2 regions of the Streptomyces sp. NPDC048182 genome follow, and region 2 is predicted to be linked to the other one. Evidence: riboswitches for the same ligand, from Rfam matches in the RefSeq annotation. Region 2 holds a riboswitch; the other holds the start of a gene.
What was found. Region 2 has a riboswitch for cobalamin ahead of ACGFZL_RS10885 (DUF4430 domain-containing protein). Riboswitches for the same ligand answer to the same signal wherever they lie in the genome.
Positions count from the first base shown of each region.

Region 1 (8,885 bases), on a different contig from region 2:
TCACGGCGCCGTCGGTCAGTCCGCTGACGGCCCGGCGCTGGAGGAAGACGAAGAGGATGAGGATCGGGATGGCGAAGAGGGTCGACGCCGCCATGGTGGCACCCCAGTCGTCGCCGAACACGGTCTGGAACTTGGTCAGCCACAGCGGCAGGGTCTGCGACTCGGCCTCCTTGTTGACCACCAGGACCATGGGGTACTCGTTCCAGGCGGTGATGAAGCCGAACATCGAGGTCGACATCAGGCCCGGGGCGAGCAGCGGCAGGATGACCCGGCGGAACGCCTGGGCGCGGGTGCAGCCGTCGACCATGGCGGACTCCTCCAGCTCCTTGGGCACCGCGGCGACGAAGCCGCGCAGCGTCAGGATGGTGAAGGGCAGGATCATCACCGTGTAGAAGAGGGTCAGCGGCACCAGGCTGTTCAGCATGGAGGCGTCCCGCACGATCATGTAGATCGCGATGATCATGACTTCCCAGGGCGCCATCTGGGCCAGCATGAAGCCGATGATGAACCCGCGCCGCCCCTTGAACCGCATCCGCGCCAGGGCGAAGGAGCCGACCAGCGCGATGAGCAGGGAGAACACGACGGCCAGGAGCGTGACGGTGAGCGAGTTGAGGACGAGCCTGCCGAAGTGGTCCGCGTCCAGAGCCGTCGTGAAGTGCTCGAGCGTGGCATGGGTCGGGAACCAGACCGGGTCGTCCGCGAGGATGTCGCCGGTCGGCTTGAAGGCCGTGGCGAACATCCAGTACACGGGGAAGACGAAGCCGATGAACAGGACGACGGCCGTGACGTTGGGCCACAGGCGGCCGAAGAGCGAGCGCTTCACAGCTCGTCCTCCTCTTGCTTGAGCACGATCCGGAGGTAGTACGCGGTCAGGCCGAGCATGATCAGGATGGTCAGGACGGCGATCGCGGCGCCCCGGCCGAAGTGCTGGTTGCCCATGCCCTCGACGTAGGCGTAGACGGGCAGGATCTCGGTCAGCCGGTCGGGGCCGCCCGCGTTGAAGGTGTAGACCTGCACGAACGCCTTGAAGATCCAGATGATCTCCAGGAAGGTCGTCGCGTAGAGGAACGGGCGCAGGAACGGCAGGGTGACGTTGGTGAAGCTGCGCCACCCGCCGGCGCCGTCGAGGGACGCGGCCTCGTACAGCTCCTTGGGAATGGTGGTGGTCGCGGCGTAGAGGTTGATCGCCACGAAGGGGACCGACATCCACACGATGAGCAGGGTGATGATGGCGAAGGTCGACAGCTGGTTGCTGGTCCAGCTGTAGTCGGCCATGGAATGCCAGCCGAGCTTGTCGAGGACCCAGTTGACGACACCGAACCGGGTGGCGAACAGCCACTGGTAGACGGTGGTCGCGGCGATCACGGGCATGGCCCAGGCCAGCACCAGGCCGATCAGCAGCAGCAGCCGCATCCGCTTGCCCAGGCGGGCGAGCAGCAGGCCGACCAGGGAGCCCACGAGCATGGTCAGGACGACGTTGACGGCCGTGAAGATGACCGAGCGGAGGGTGACCCGCCAGAAGTCCTCGCTCTTCAGCGTCTCCGTGTAGTTGTCGACGCCGTTCCACTCGGTGAGGTGCTGGATGAACTGGCCCATGTTGAGGTTCTGGAAGGACAGCACCACGTCCTTCACCAGCGGCCAGCCGAGCAGCAGCAGGGTGGCCGCCACGGCGGGCAGCAGCAAGAGGTACGGGACGAGCGCGCCGGCGCGCGACGCGGCTCCCGGTTTCGGCCCGCCGGTCGCGGGGGCGTCCGTCTTGCGGACGTCCGCCGGGCCCGAGGGCGGCAGTTCGGTCTGCACGGTCATGCTCGCGCTCTCTCTTCTCGACCTACGTCGACCGCGTGTCGACCCGCATGCGGCCGCCGGGACGGGGCTCCCCCTCGGGTGCCCCGCCCCGGCGGAACCGCCGTTACTGCTGCTGCGCCAGGCGCTTGTTGAACTCGCCCTCGACCTGCTTGGCGGCCTCGGCCGGGCTCTTGCCGTTGAGCACGGCGGTCAGGTACGTCTTGATCGGGTTGGGCGCGTTCTCGACCGCGGCCCACTCCGGGATCAGCGGCGTGGTGCCACCGCCCGCGACGGCCGGCGCGGCGGCCTCGGCCGGCGCGTTGCCCTTCAGGTTGGTCTGCAGCGACTCCTTGTTCGGGATGACGCCGTTGAGCTTGGCCAGCTGGCCCTCGTACTTGTCGGACAGGGCCAGCTTCAGGAACTCCTTGGCCAGCTCCTGCTTCTTGCTGCCCGCGGCGACGGCCAGGTTGGAGCCGCCGAGGAAGACGCCCTCGGGCTTGTCGGCGGTGGCGCCGGGGATGGTGAAGTAGCCGATCTGCTTCTCGATGGCCGGGTTGGCCTTGATCGCGATGCCGGCTTCCCAGCCCATGCCGATGAAGGCGCCGGTCTTGCCCTTGGCGAAGACCTCACCCTGCTGCGGGGTGGCCTCGTCCTTGTCCTTGGGCGCCTTGGAGAGGGCCTGGAACTTCTTGTAGGTCTCCGTCGCGGCGGCGACCTTCGGGTCGTCCAGGTTGGAGACGTACTTGTCGCCGTCCTTCTTGACCAGCTCGGCGCCCTCGCCGATCGCGAGACCGACGAAGTGGTACCAGTTCTGACCGGGCAGGTAGATCGGCTCGTTGCCGGTCTTGTCACCGATCTTCTTGAGGTCGTTGTAGAACTCGTCGCGGGTCTTGGGGAGGGTCTTGATCCCCGCGTCCGCCCAGATCTTCTTGTTGTAGAGGACCACGCGGTTGGCGAAGTACCAGGGGGCGCCGTACTGCTTGCCCTCGTAGACGGACGACTTGTTCAGCGACTCGGTCCAGTCGCCGCCGATCTCGGACTTGAGGTCGGCCAGGTCCGCGAGGCCACCGGTCTTGGCGTAGGCGGGCGTCTGGGTGTTGCCGATCTCGAAGACGTCCGGGGGGTTCTCCTCGGACAGCGCGGTGGTCAGCTTCTGCTGGATGCCGTTCCACTGCTGGACCTCGAACTTGACCTTGGCCTTGGTCTTCGCCGTGAACTCGGCGCCCAGGTCCTTCTGCCACTGGTCCGGCGAGGAGCCGTCCATCACCCAGACGGTGAGCGTCTGACCGGCGTAACCGTCGGCGCCGGCCTTGTCGCCCTTGTCGCTGTCGCCGTCGTCGCCCCCGCACGCCGCGATCGAGACCATCATGCCCGCGATACCGATCGCGGCAATAAGCTTGCGCTTCACGCCACCCTCCTCAGGGATGCCACAAAACCCCCCTGGCTCCCCGCGGTTGCCGCTCGGCACGTACCGTCCATGGGGCCGGGACCTGGACCAATGGTGTAGACCAGTACCGGGAGCTTGGCCCAGACCAATAGGGCTGTCAAGGGTGTTCCACCGGGCTCATCGCGTCCGTGATGTGACCGAGATATGCAGGGACCTTTCATTCCGCAACCGGCAGATCGGGCGCCGCCGCGCGAGGTGTACCACCACCCCCGTGTCGACCTGCCGGTACGCCTTCGTACGCGGGTACCAGCGGTGACGAACGGCGCTGTGGACTAGACCAACGGGGGTCCCCCGGGTATACAGAGGGGATCACGGAGCGTGCGGGGCGACCCCGCGGGCGGCCGTGCCACGATGTGAGCCGTGGCCGACAAGCGCTGTCGGCCGCTTCGGCACCCGGAGCCGGGAAGGCAGAGCATGAGCACCGACGTCAGCAGTGCGGAGAACGAGGGCGCGGCGGCCGTCCGTACCGCGCGCGTGCCCAAGTACTACCGGCTGAAGAAGCACCTGCTCGACATGACCCGGACCCAGACGCCCGGCACGCCCGTCCCGCCCGAGCGCACCCTGGCCGCCGAGTTCGACACCTCCCGCACCACCGTGCGCCAGGCCCTGCAGGAACTGGTCGTCGAGGGCCGCCTGGAGCGCATCCAGGGCAAGGGCACCTTCGTCGCCAAGCCCAAGGTCTCGCAGGCCCTGCAACTGACCTCCTACACCGAGGACATGCGCGCCCAGGGCCTCGAACCCACCTCGCAGCTCCTGGACATCGGCTACATCACCGCCGACGACCGCCTCGCCGAGCTGCTCGACATCACGGCCGGCGGCCGGGTGCTGCGCATCGAACGGCTGCGGATGGCCAATGGCGAGCCGATGGCGATCGAGACGACCCATCTGTCCGCCAAGCGCTTCCCGGCCCTGCGCCGCTCCCTGGTGAAGTACACCTCCCTCTACACCGCGCTCGCCGAGGTCTACGACGTCCACCTCGCCGAGGCCGAGGAGACCATCGAGACCTCGCTGGCCACCCCGCGCGAGGCCGGCCTGCTCGGCACCGACGTGGGCCTGCCGATGCTGATGCTCTCCCGGCACTCGCGGGACCGCTCGGGCGAGCCGGTGGAGTGGGTCCGGTCGGTGTACCGGGGCGACCGCTACAAGTTCACGGCCAGGCTGAAGCGCCCGCAGGACTGACCCGGGCCCGCAGCCGGTCCGCGCCCGCCGCACGTTGCGGTTGGGGACCGATATGCGGACAGGGGCTTCCGCCGACCTTACGCGTCACCTACATTGCCTGCGCATTACAGGTGATCAGCGAGGGGACGGAGCCGCCGCATGTCAGAACCCCGAGAACCCGAACCCGGCCCGGGCACCGGCCCGGTGGTGACGCCCGTGCGCGTCGTCATCGGCCTCCTCCTCGTCGCGCCGTTCGTCGCCATGCTCTGGGTCGGCTCGTACGCGAAGACCGACCCGGCCTTCATCGGCATCCCGTTCTTCTACTGGTACCAGATGGCCTGGGTGCTGATCTCCACCGCGCTGACGGTGATCGCGTACCAGCTGTGGCAGCGTGACCAGCGCGGTCGGCGCGCTCACCGGGAAGGCGGGGCGGCCAAGTGAACGACGGCGTCAACGGCATGGCACTCGCCGTCTTCATCTTCTTCTTCGTCCTCGTCACCGCCATGGGCTTCCTGGCCGCGCGCTGGCGCAAGGCGGAGAACGAGCACAGCCTGGACGAGTGGGGCCTGGGCGGCCGCTCGTTCGGCACCTGGATCACCTGGTTCCTGCTCGGCGGCGACCTGTACACCGCGTACACCTTCGTGGCCGTCCCGGCGGCGATCTACGCGGCGGGCGCGTCCGGCTTCTTCGCGGTGCCGTACACGATCCTGGTCTACCCGCTGATCTTCACCTTCCTGCCCCGCCTCTGGTCGGTCTCGCACAAGCACGGCTACGTGACGACGTCGGACTTCGTGCGCGGCCGGTTCGGCTCGAAGGGACTGTCGCTGGCCGTCGCGGTCACCGGCATCCTGGCGACGATGCCGTACATCGCGCTCCAGCTGGTCGGCATCCAGGCCGTCCTGGACGTGATGGGCGTGGGCGGCGGGGAGGACACCAACTGGTTCGTCAAGGACCTGCCGCTGCTGATCGCCTTCGGCGTGCTGGCGGCGTACACCTACTCCTCCGGGCTGCGGGCGCCGGCGCTGATCGCCTTCGTGAAGGACGCGCTGATCTACATCGTCATCGCGGTGGCGATCATCTACATCCCGATCAAGCTCGGCGGCTTCGACGACATCTTCGCCAAGGCCGGCGACGCGTTCAGCCAGACCAACCCGGCCACCGGCAAACCGCGCGGCGCGCTCGCGCCACCCGAGGCGGGCCAGTGGACGTACGCCACCCTGGCGCTCGGCTCGGCGCTCGCGCTCTTCATGTACCCGCACTCGATCACCGCGACGCTCTCCTCGCGCAGCCGCGAGGTGATCCGGCGCAACACCACGATCCTGCCGCTGTACTCGCTGATGCTGGGCCTGCTGGCGCTGCTCGGCTTCATGGCGATCGCGGCCGGGGTCAAGGTGCAGAACGGGCAGCTGGCGATCCCGCAGCTGTTCGAGGACATGTTCCCGGACTGGTTCGCGGGCGTGGCCTTCGCGGCGATCGGCATCGGCGCGCTGGTGCCGGCGGCGATCATGTCGATCGCGGCGGCGAACCTGTTCACCCGCAACATCTACAAGGACTTCATCAGGCCGGACGCGACGCCCAAGGAGGAGACCCGGGTCTCCAAGCTGGTCTCGCTCCTGGTGAAGGTGGGCGCGCTGGTCTTCGTCCTGACCATGGACAAGACGGTCGCGATCAACTTCCAGCTGCTCGGCGGCATCTGGATCCTGCAGACCTTCCCGGCCCTGGTCGGCGGCCTGTTCACGCGCTGGTTCCACCGCTGGGCGCTGCTGGCCGGCTGGGCGGTCGGCATGGTCTACGGCACGGCGGCGGCGTACGGCGTGGCGTCCCCGACGCAGAAGCACTTCGGCGGCTCCGCGAAGGAGATCCCCGGCATCGGCGAGATCGGCTACATCGGCCTCACCGCCTTCGCGCTGAACGTCCTGGTCACCGTCGTCCTCACGGTCGTCCTGCGCGCCGTGAAGGCCCCCGACGGCGTTGACGAGACCCAGCCGTCCGACTACACGGCCGACGCGGGCGACCCGGGCGTCGAGACCGAACTGCCGCCGGCCACGGCGGGCACGTCGCACTGAGCGCGCCCGGGGGCGGGCCGTCGGGGAAATCCGGCGGCCCGCCCTCGCGTGTCCGGGGCACACTCGCCCCCATGGACCTCCTCATCCGCCCCGCCGCCCCCACCGAGTACGCCACCCTCGGCGAGATCACCGCGCACGCGTACCTCCAGGACGGCCTGCTCGACTTCGGCGAGGACGACGCCTACCTCGGCGAGCTGCGGGACGTCGCGAAGCGGGCCGCGGACGCCGAGGTGCTGGTCGCGGCGGCCGACGGCCGGGTGCTCGGCGGCGTCGCCTTCGTGCCCTCCGGCGGCCCCATGGCCGACATCGCCGGGCCCGGCGAGGCCGAGATCCGCATGCTCGCCGTCGCCCACGAGGCCCGGGGCCGCGGGGTGGGCGAGGCCCTCGTGCGGGCCTGTGTCGAACGGGCGCGGGCCGTCGAGGGCTGCCGGGGCGTCGTGCTGTCCACCCAGCGGGCCATGCGCGGCGCCCATCGCCTCTACGAGCGCCTCGGCTTCCGCCGCTCACCCGAGCGGGACTGGAACCCGCTGCCGGAGCACCTCGACCTCACGCTGCTCACCTACGAGCTGACGCTCTGAAGCCGACGCCCCCGGGCCGACGCGACACAACATCTGGGGGCGCTCACCCCACCCGGCACAAGATGTATGCTCGTGCTCGCTGTCGCCGCAGGGGAATCCGGTGCGAATCCGGAACTGTCCCGCAACGGTGTACATGGGTGCGTTCGCGCACCATGGCCAGTCCGAGGACCTGCCGACAGTGCGCCCGGCCGCCGGCCGGGAGCCTGACGTCCGGGCCTCGTGGAGTGGGCCGGTGGACGCGCGGCGCCGTGCGCGCCCGTGGCCTCCCCCTGCCCTCCGCCAGGCCCCTGCCGAGCGAGGGAGTGCCCCACGTGACCATCGCGCCAGCCGGTCCGGCCGCAGCGATCGCGGCGACCGAGGAACCCGACGGACCCGGAACCGCCCTGCTGCGGACCCTGACCGGGCTCACCGCGGACCTCCCCGACGCCGACCCCGGCCGGGTCGCCGCCGCCGCGCTGCGCGGCCGGTCCGCCCGCGCGGACGAGGCGGAGCTGCGGGAGCTGGCGACGGAGGCCGCCGCGGGGCTGATCTCCGAGGACCCGGCCTACTCCCGCCTGGCCGCCCGCCTGCTGACCATCGGCATCCGCGCCGAGGCCGCCTCGCAGGGCGTCACGACGTTCACCGAGTCCGTCGCCGTGGGCCATCGCGAGGGCCTGATCGCCGACCGCACCGCCGACTTCGCCCGGCTGCACGCGGCCCGCCTGGACGCCCTCGTCGACCCGGCCGGCGACGACCGCTTCGGCTACTTCGGGCTGCGCACCCTCTACAGCCGCTACCTCCTGCGCCACCCGATCACCCGCAAGGTCATCGAGACGCCGCAGCACTTCCTGCTCCGCGTCGCCGCGGGCCTCGCCGAGGACGACACCGCGCGCGCGGTGGACGAGGTCGCCTCGCTGTACGCGCTGATGAGCCGCCTGGACTACCTCCCGTCCTCCCCCACCCTCTTCAACTCCGGCACCCGGCACCCCCAGATGTCGTCCTGCTACCTCCTGGACTCCCCCAAGGACGAGCTGGACTCCATCTACGACCGCTACCACCAGGTCGCCCGCCTCTCCAAGCACGCCGGCGGCATCGGCCTGCCCTACTCCCGCATCCGCGCCCGCGGTTCGCTGATCCGCGGCACCAACGGGCACTCCAACGGCATCGTCCCGTTCCTGAAGACCCTGGACGCCTCCGTGGCCGCGGTGAACCAGGGCGGCCGGCGCAAGGGCGCCGCCGCGATCTACCTGGAGACCTGGCACTCCGACATCGAGGAGTTCCTGGAGCTGCGGGACAACACCGGCGAGGACGCCCGGCGCACCCACAACCTGAACCTCGCGCACTGGGTGCCGGACGAGTTCATGCGCCGGGTCGGCGACGACGGCACCTGGTCGCTGTTCTCCCCCTCCGACGTGCCCGAGCTGGTCGACCTGTGGGGCGCGGAGTTCGACGCCGCCTACCGCAGGGCCGAGGCCGCGGGGCTGGCCCGCAAGACGCTGCCCGCCCGCGAGCTGTACGGCCGGATGATGCGGGCGCTGGCGCAGACCGGCAACGGCTGGATGACCTTCAAGGACGCCGCCAACCGCACCGCCAACCAGACGGCGGAGCCGGGTCACGTCATCCACTCCTCGAACCTCTGCACGGAGATCCTGGAGGTCACGAACGACGGCGAGACCGCGGTCTGCAACCTCGGCTCGGTCAACCTCGGCGCCTTCGTCACCCGCGAGGGCACGCGCACCGGCGACGGCATCGACTGGGAGCGCCTGGACGCGGCCGTCCGCACCGCCGTGACCTTCCTGGACCGGGTCGTCGACATCAACTTCTACCCGACCGAGCAGGCCGGCCGCTCCAACGCCAAGTGGCGCCCGGTGG
Region 1 is NZ_JBIDAQ010000012.1:178,715-187,599, forward strand. It holds gene ACGFZL_RS23290 (carbohydrate ABC transporter permease) at 1-823, opposite strand, end outside; gene ACGFZL_RS23295 (carbohydrate ABC transporter permease) at 820-1,806, opposite strand; gene ACGFZL_RS23300 (extracellular solute-binding protein) at 1,910-3,193, opposite strand; gene ACGFZL_RS23305 (GntR family transcriptional regulator) at 3,647-4,411, shown strand; gene ACGFZL_RS23310 (DUF3311 domain-containing protein) at 4,550-4,831, shown strand; gene mctP (monocarboxylate uptake permease MctP) at 4,828-6,456, shown strand; gene ACGFZL_RS23320 (GNAT family N-acetyltransferase) at 6,528-7,034, shown strand; cobalamin riboswitch at 7,084-7,226, shown strand; gene ACGFZL_RS23325 (ribonucleoside-diphosphate reductase subunit alpha) at 7,346-8,885, shown strand, end outside.
Region 1: another riboswitch for cobalamin. It lies ahead of ACGFZL_RS23325 (ribonucleoside-diphosphate reductase subunit alpha); the one in region 2 lies ahead of ACGFZL_RS10885 (DUF4430 domain-containing protein).

Region 2 (8,150 bases):
CGGCAGGGGCGTGGAGACCCCGGAGAGGATCGATGTGACGACGCATGCCCGAACGGACGGCCCGGGGCCCGGCAGGCGCGGTGTCCTGGCCGCCGGCGGCGCGCTGGCGCTCGCCGGAGCCGGCCTGCTCACCGGCTGCGGTGGCGACACCAAGGACGGCGGAGGGAGCGACCGGTTCCGCGCGGCGTTCACCTCCGGAGGCTCGCAGGAGACCCTCGACCCCCACGTCGCCCCGAACTTCGTCGACCAGGCCCGTGCCAAGGCGCTCTACGACACGCTCGGCACGTACGCGGACGACATGTCCGTGCGCGAGCGGCTCGCGGAGTCCTGGGAGAGCGATGCCGCAGGCATCCGATGGCACATACGCCTGCGCCAGGCACGATTCCACGACGGCAGGCCGGTCACCGCGAAGGACGTCCTCTACAGCTATCGCCGTGCCGCGGACCCCGGGACGGGGTCCCCGTCGCAGGTGCTGCTCTCCGCGATCGACTTCACGGCCAGCAGGGCGGACGGCGAGCGCTCCCTCGTCCTGGTGCTGAAGTCGCCGAACTTCGAGTTCCCCACGGTCTTCGCCGGCCCCGGCACAGAGATCATCCCCGACGGCACCACGGACTTCCGCCGGCCCGTGGGCTCCGGACCCTTCACCTTCGTGTCGTTCACCCCGGGCGGAACCGCCCGCTACCGCCGCTGGACGGACCACTGGGACGGCGCCCCGCACATCGCCGAACTGGAGATCGTGCCCGCGAACGAGGAGTCCGCCCGGCTCAACGCGCTGCTGTCCGGGCAGGTGCACTACGGGGCCGACATGTCCGGGGCATCGGTGGAGCGGCTGAAGAAGAGCGGTTCCGTGCGCCTGCTGACCGCCGAACGGGCGACCGCGCAGCAGCTGCTGCTGCGCACCGGCCGCGCGCCGTTCGACGACGCCCGCCTGATCCGGGCCGTCCAGTTGGGCATCGACCGGGAGGCCCTGGTCAGGATCGCCCTCGCCGGACATGGCGAAGTGGGCAACGACCTGTTCGGGATGGGCCTGCGCGGCTACCCGCAGGACCTGGCACCCCGTGAGCGGGACGTCGACGAGGCGCGCCGGCTCGTGAAGGAGGCCGGCGCCGAGGGTCTGCGCGTCACCGTGGAGACCAGCTCCGTCGACGCCGCCTGGGAGCCCGCCGCAGACCTCATGGCGCGGCAGCTGCGCGAGGTCGGGCTGCATCTGGCCGCCAACACCCGAGCGTCGAGCACGTACTTCAGCGAGATCAAGACCAAGGGTGTCGCCGCCTTCAACACCACCTCCACCCTGCCCGTCTCCGACTTCCTGCAACAGCGCGTCCGCGGAGGCGCCGCCCGCAACCAGACCCAGTACGCCTCGGCGAAGTTCGACGCGCTCCTCGACCGGGCCCGCACCAGCCGGGAGGAACAGGACCGGCTCGGGCTGCTCGCCCGCGCCCAGAAGATCGCACGCGACGAGTCCGGACTCCTGGTATGGGCCTTCTCCGACGCCAACGACGCCGTCGCGGACTCGGTCGGCGGTCTGCGCGCCGCCCCTCCGAACTCGCACGACTGGGCCCGCTTCGACCGGGTCCGCATCAGCTGACGTGCGGGGGTACGTCCTGCGGCGTTGCCTGCTCGCGCTGCTGCAGTGCCTGGTGGTGCTGGTCGCCGTGTTCGCCGTCGGCTCCCTCCTGCCGGGCGACACGGCCGACGTCCTCCGCGGAGAGCTGGGCACTCCCGAACAGGTCGCCGCGCTGCGCGAGCAGCTGGGCCTGGACGAACCAGCCTGGACCCGCTTCGGTCACTGGCTCCTTCACTTGTTCGCCGGGAACCCGGGCGTCTCCTTGACGACCGGGCTGCCCGTCGGCGACGACATCGGCCGCCGGGCCGGCGTGACGCTCCTGCTGGGGGTCCCGGCGCTGCTGCTCGTCACGGTCCTGGCTCCCCTCGTGGGCACCGTGTCGGGACTGCGCGAGGGCAGCCGCCTCGACCGTGCGCTGAACACCGCCGCGGTCGTGCTGCACGCCGTGCCGGAATTTGTATTCGGGCTGCTGCTCGTCGCCTCGGTGTCGGTGGCAGCCGGACTGCTGCCCGCCACCGCCATCGGTATGGAGGCGGACGATCTGCTGGCCCGGCCCGCCGCGCTGGTCCTGCCCGTCGTGGTGCTGACCGCCCGCCATCTGTGCGACCTGGCGCGGCAGATACGCGCCGGGGTCGCGGTCCAGCGGCACGGCGAGGTGGCCGAGCATCTGCGGCTGCTCGGCGTACGCGAGCGCACCGTGGTACTGCGCCATGTGCTGCCGGGCGCCCTGGGGCCCGCGGCGCAGCAGTACGCGCGCTGCGTGGAGGGGCTGCTCGGCGGGGCGGTGCTGGTGGAGGCGGTGTTCGGCTTCAGGGGCCTGGGCGAGGGCTTCGTCGAGGCGGTGCAGAACCGCGACCTGCCCCAGGTGCAGGCGTACGCGCTGCTGTTCACCGGCACCGCCGTCCTCGTGAACCTGGTCGCGGACCTGGTCGCTCACCGGCTGGCCCCTCGGCGGGAGGTGACGGTGTGACCCACCCGGCCACCGCGACGCGGCCGCGCCGCCCGTGGGCCGCCGCGTTCCTGCTCGGCGTGCCGCTGCTCCTCGCCCTGACGGGACCGCTGTTCGCGGGGGACGACACGCCCGCAGCGGGTGCTCTACCGTCTCAGCCCCCTGGAGCGGGGCACCTGCTCGGTACCGACGTCCTGGGGCGCGACGTGCTCACCCTCGTGCTCCGGGGCGGTGCCTCGGTGGTCGGGAGCGCGCTCGCGGCTCTCGCGGTCGGCATCGTCCTCGGCACTCCGCTGGGGCTGCTCGCCGCAGGGCCTCGGCGCCGTCTCGACGAGACGGTCATGCGCACGATGGACCTGCTTCTCGCCTTCCCCGGCCTGCTGGTCCTGATGACGCTGGCCGCGACCGGCCACCGCCACTGGGGGTGGCTGGTGACGGTCGCCGGAGTGCTCCAGGTGCCGGCCGTCGCGCGGCTGGTCCGGGGAGCGGCGCTCGCGCCCGGCTCCCGGACCGTGGTCGAGGCGCTGCGCATGCAGGGGCACGGCTGGGCCTACATCCACCTCCGCCATCTGGCCAGGGAGTTGGCCGCGCCGCTGGCGACCGACGCGGGCGGCCGGTTCTCCGTCGTGCTGTACCTGCTGGCCTCCGCCAACTTCCTCGGCCTCGGCCTCCCCGTCTCCGCACCGGACTGGGCGGTCCTCATCGAGCGCAACAGCGACGCCCTGTTCGTCCAGCCCGCCGCCGTGCTGGCCCCGGCGGGGCTGCTGACGGCGCTGTGCGTCGGCGGCAACCTGGTCGTCGACCGGACGCTGGCACGGAGGAGAAGGGGGCGGAACCCGTGACCTCGCCACTGCTGGCGATCCAAGAAGTCTCGGCACACGCCGAGGGAGCGCCGCGACCGTTGCTGGACCAGGTCGGGCTGACCGTCGAACCTGGCACGGTCGTCGCCGTCATCGGACCGTCCGGCAGCGGCAAGACCACGCTGGGCCTCGCCGCGCTGGGTGCCTCGCGTGAGCCGGTCAGGCTGTCCGGGCGTGTCCTGCTGGAGGGCTCCGACCTCCTGGCCCTCGCGCCGGCGGCGCGCCGTCCGGTGCGGGCGGGACGCGCCGCCCACCTGCCGCAGCACCCCGAATCGGTCCTCGATCCGGTCCGCCGGGTCAAGGGGGTCCTGAAGGAGGTCGCCGCCCTCGGACACGAGGGGCGCGCCGCCCGCCGGGCAGCCGCCTCGCAGGCCCTGGCCGCGGCCGGCCTCGACCGGAGCCTGGTGCGCCGACGCTTCCCCCATCAGCTGTCGGGCGGCCAGCAGCAGCGGCTGGCCCTGGCCTCCGCGCTGGCCACGGGGGCCGGGCTACTCGTCCTGGACGAGCCCACGAGTGGCCTCGACCCGGTGCTCGCCCGGGCACTCGCCCGCACCGTGCGCAGCCTCGCCGACGACGGAGCGGGCGTGCTGTTGCTCAGCCACGACCTCCCGACGGTCCGCAGGACCGCGGACCGGGTCGTCGTACTGCAACACGGGCGGGTCGTGGAGAGCGGGCCGGCGGGAGAGATCCTCGCTCCGGACGGCCCAGAACGGCATCGGGCCACCCGGAGCCTGCTCGCGGCGGAGCACCGTGCCAGGTCGAGCCGTGTGCCGGCGGCGGCGAACACTCCTGATTCTCGGCAGTCGGGCGGAGTCGAGACACGAGACATCGCCGTACGCCGCCGATCCGCCGCCCCACTCGCCGGGCCGGTGTCGCTGCGGTTCCCGGCCGGCAGCAGAACCGCGCTGCTGGGCCCCTCGGGCTCGGGCAAGACGACCTTCGCCCGCGTCCTGGCCGGTCTGACGCCACCCACCTCCGGGCAGGTCCGCCTCGACGGCAAGCCACTCCCGGCCCGCATCGACCGCCGTGGCACCGCGCAGCGCAGAGCTGTCCAGTACGTGCACCAGAGCAGCGCCGACTCCTTCGAACGACACCGCCCCGTGCTGCGCCAGCTCGCCGACACGGCACGCCTGCTGCGAGGCGTGGATGGCGAAGAGGCGACGGAAGAGGCGAGGAACTTCGCGGCGTCCCTGGGCCTGGAGAGCGATGACCTGAGCCGCACCCCGGAGCGCCTGTCAGGCGGTCAGCTACAGCGGTGCGCGCTGGTGCGTGCCCTGACCGCACGGCCCGCACTGCTGGTGTGCGACGAGGTGACGTCGGCACTGGACACCGCGACCCGCGAACTCGTCCTCGACGCGCTGCCGCGGCTGCTCGCCCCCGCCGGCACGGCCCTGCTGCTCATCAGCCACGACGTACCCGCGGTGCGATGGGTGGCGGAGGAGGCGGTGGAGTTCCGCGCAGGGCGGTGCGTGCGGCACGGGCCGACGGAGGAAGTCCTCGGATCGTATGGCGAAGGTGTCGCAACAGCTCGTACGATGCGGTGACTTCGGCACCTGACGCGGGTGCCGTACGGGGTCATGTCGTACGAGCAGGACAACCGCATAGGTGCGTGACCGGGGGAAGCCGGTGGGATTCCGGCGCTGACCTGCAACCGTGTGCGGCCGTGCGGCCGCGAGTCGGGGAACCCGGTGCGTGCTCCGTACCGCTTCCCACTGTCATGGTCTGCAGCGCGAAGCCGAGAGCCCTGTCATCGGCGGCTCCGTCGCGAGCTGTGGGCCGCCTGAGCAGGAAGGCTCCGCCATGCACCGCATACCCGCACCCCGCCACCTGATCGCCGCGACCGCACTCGGCCTGGCCCTGACCTCCGTGCCGTCCGTCGCGCACGCCGACACCGCCGCCACCGGCCGAGCCGCGGGCACGAACGCCCGGGTCAAGGTGACCCTCACCGTGCAGGGGCCGGACGGGCTGCTGTTCAAGGGGAAGATCAGGACTCGCGGCCACGACGTCACCACCGCGAGCGGTGGCACCCACAAGTGCGACGGCACCAACGGCGGCGCCAACCCCACCAAGGTGCCCACGCCGACCGCCGCGCTCGACGACGCCGCCCGTAAACGGAACTTCACCTGGGACGGCACCTGGTACGCGTCGTTCGACGACTTCTCCGTCGACACCATCAAGAACGTCAACGGGGGTGGCAGCGCCTACTGGAACATCTCCGTGAACGGCACCTCGACGCCGGTCGGCGGCTGCCAGTTCAAGCTCACCGCCGGGGACCAGGTCGCCTTCACCTGGACATCCTTCTGACCGGGATGGCGGGATGTGCGCCCCGGCCGTCGTGACCGGGGCTCCGGTCCGCCTGCGCCACGATCCGGTGTCAGGCGCCTGTGCGATGCTCCGCCTGCCTTCGTGCGGCGCGCCGACGCAGGACGACTCGGGCCAGCAGCACGTTGGCCGTCGCTGCGGCCGTGAACAGAAGGACGTTCAGAACGGAGCTGCCCGCGGCCAGCCACGCGGCGTCGCTGCCGTCGGGGCGCGTCGATGACGCCCACACACTTCCGACGGCTCGCAGCGCCGCGTATCCGCCGTACACGCACACGGCGGCCGGCACCCCGAAGGGAAGTGTCAGGACGATGGCGAGGACGTAGGGAAGCGCGCTGCCGCGTACCGCGCCGAGTACCGCCGACGTCAGGACGAGGCATATGTAGCAGCCGGCGGCGATCCGGGACCGAGCGGCAGCTGTCATCCCTGGTCTCCCGCCTCTTGACCACCTCGGCCGCCTGCCGTCTTCGACGGGACTATGCCGATCGATAATGACTGTACATGACAGGTCGCCGGGGGCTACGGTGCTCGCGCCGAGCGGGGGGATCGTGAACGGGGCTACGGCCGGCGCGTCCGTGACCAGGGCGGCCGGCTCGCAGGCGCGCGCCAGTGCTCTCGTGCGGTGACAACAGCAGCGGCAGCCTGCTCGTGCACCGGGGCGGTGGTCTTCGTCATGTGCCGAACAGGCGATACCCACCTGAACGGAGGAGCAATGTCCCACAGTGCCATCCGAGTCCGGCGCAGACATCCCCGCACCACCCTCCTCGTGGTCTTCACGGCCCTACTGGCCCTGATCGGCGCCCTCACCACGTCAGCCACGGCCACCACCGGCACCGGCTCAGGAAGTACGGGGACCGCCGGAACGTTCGTCCCCGTCAACGGGCGCCTCGGCAGCGCCGTCCTGGCGTCGGATTCCTGGCGCCCCTTCGCCGTGGCGGGGCAACTCGGCATACCCACCACCGGCGTGGCGGCCGTGAGCGTCAACATCTCCGTCTCCGGCGGGCCGGAGGCGGACATCTACGCCGCCCCTGACACGGCCGACCACCCGTCGTTCCTGGCGATGCACTACGGAGGCTCCGAGCGGGTCGGACTGGCCTCCAACACCGCCATCGTGGCGGTCGACAGCTCCGGCACGATGGCCCTGATGACGCCCAGTGCGAACGTGACCGTCTTCCTGGACGTCGAGGGCTACTACACCAGCGGCACCAACCCGGCCCCCGGAGGCTACGTGCCGGTGACGCCGCACAAGGTCGCCGAGTCCTGGTCACCGCCCAGCGGCGGCTTCCCGCCCGGTCCGCTGTCACCCGGCCAGACCTTCAAGGTCACGGTGCCCGACCTGCCCAAGCCGACCTCCTCGGTCGTCGCGGCGATCACGGTCTACGCTCCCCGGCCCGGGGGCAACGCGTGGCTCACCCCCTACGCCGACGGCGCGGCCAAGCCGGCGAACCAGATTGCCTTCAACCTGGCCTTTCCCACGGTCATCACCACGATCATCGACGTGAACGACCAGACGGGTGCCTTCAACCTGTTCTACGGGTCGGCCTCATCGATACCGGTCCAGGCCGAGTTCTCCGTGGACATCGTCGGATACTTCACCCCGGCGGCCACGCTGGGCTCCTTCACCCCCGCCGCCGGAGCGATCTACGACAGCCACGGCGCGACGGTCCCGGCCGGGAAGACCATGAACATCCCCGTCGCCGGCGTCAGCGGGGTACCCGCCGTCGGCAACAGCCTGCTTGCGGCGGCGCTCAACTTCCGGGTGACCGGGGGAGCGAGCAACGGAGCGTTGCAGGCAGGCGCGGACGACCAGCCACTGCCGACGAGCAACCTGGCGGTGTTCATCGCGGGCCAGAGGGTGTCGGCGCTCTCGATGGTGGAGATCGGCGGTGACGGGGCGATCATGGTGAAGAACACGAGTACGTCGCCGATCACCGTGCAGGTCGACCTCGAAGGCTGGTACACCGGCACACGGCTGCCCATCACGGTCGGCAGCGACGGCTGGATCTACTACAACGACGTCGTCGGCTACGCGCTCAACCTGAGTGGTCCGACGACCGTTCTGCAGAACGGCACCAAGCAGTCCGACGGGACCTGTGCCTTCACCGCGACCGCGTCGGGTAAGGACACCGACCCGGACGTCTACAGCGAGGTCGCGCAGTACAACCCGGGGACCTGCCAGCGGAAACTCCTGCAGGGGAAGCTGGTCTCGGCCGAGGCCGCGGCCAAGCTCGACCAGCTGGAGACGGGCGGCACCACCCCTGTGCACGAGCCGATGAAGCTTCCGGCGGGTGTGGCCAAGAAGGGCGTGAAGTCGGAGACTCCGCCCAACAAGCCCTACATCCAGGCCTACGACAAGGCCGGATACATCGATCCGCTCTTCATCATGATCACCTCGCTGTCCGTGAACCTCACCTACGCCCGCGGTCAGGGGGCCATCCTCAGCAACTCGGTCTCC
Region 2 is NZ_JBIDAQ010000004.1:466,297-474,446, forward strand. It holds gene ACGFZL_RS10865 (ABC transporter substrate-binding protein) at 35-1,588, shown strand; gene ACGFZL_RS10870 (ABC transporter permease) at 1,590-2,537, shown strand; gene ACGFZL_RS10875 (ABC transporter permease) at 2,534-3,358, shown strand; gene ACGFZL_RS10880 (ABC transporter ATP-binding protein) at 3,418-4,920, shown strand; cobalamin riboswitch at 4,960-5,084, shown strand; gene ACGFZL_RS10885 (DUF4430 domain-containing protein) at 5,177-5,680, shown strand; gene ACGFZL_RS10890 (hypothetical protein) at 5,751-6,119, opposite strand; gene ACGFZL_RS10895 (hypothetical protein) at 6,408-8,150, shown strand, end outside.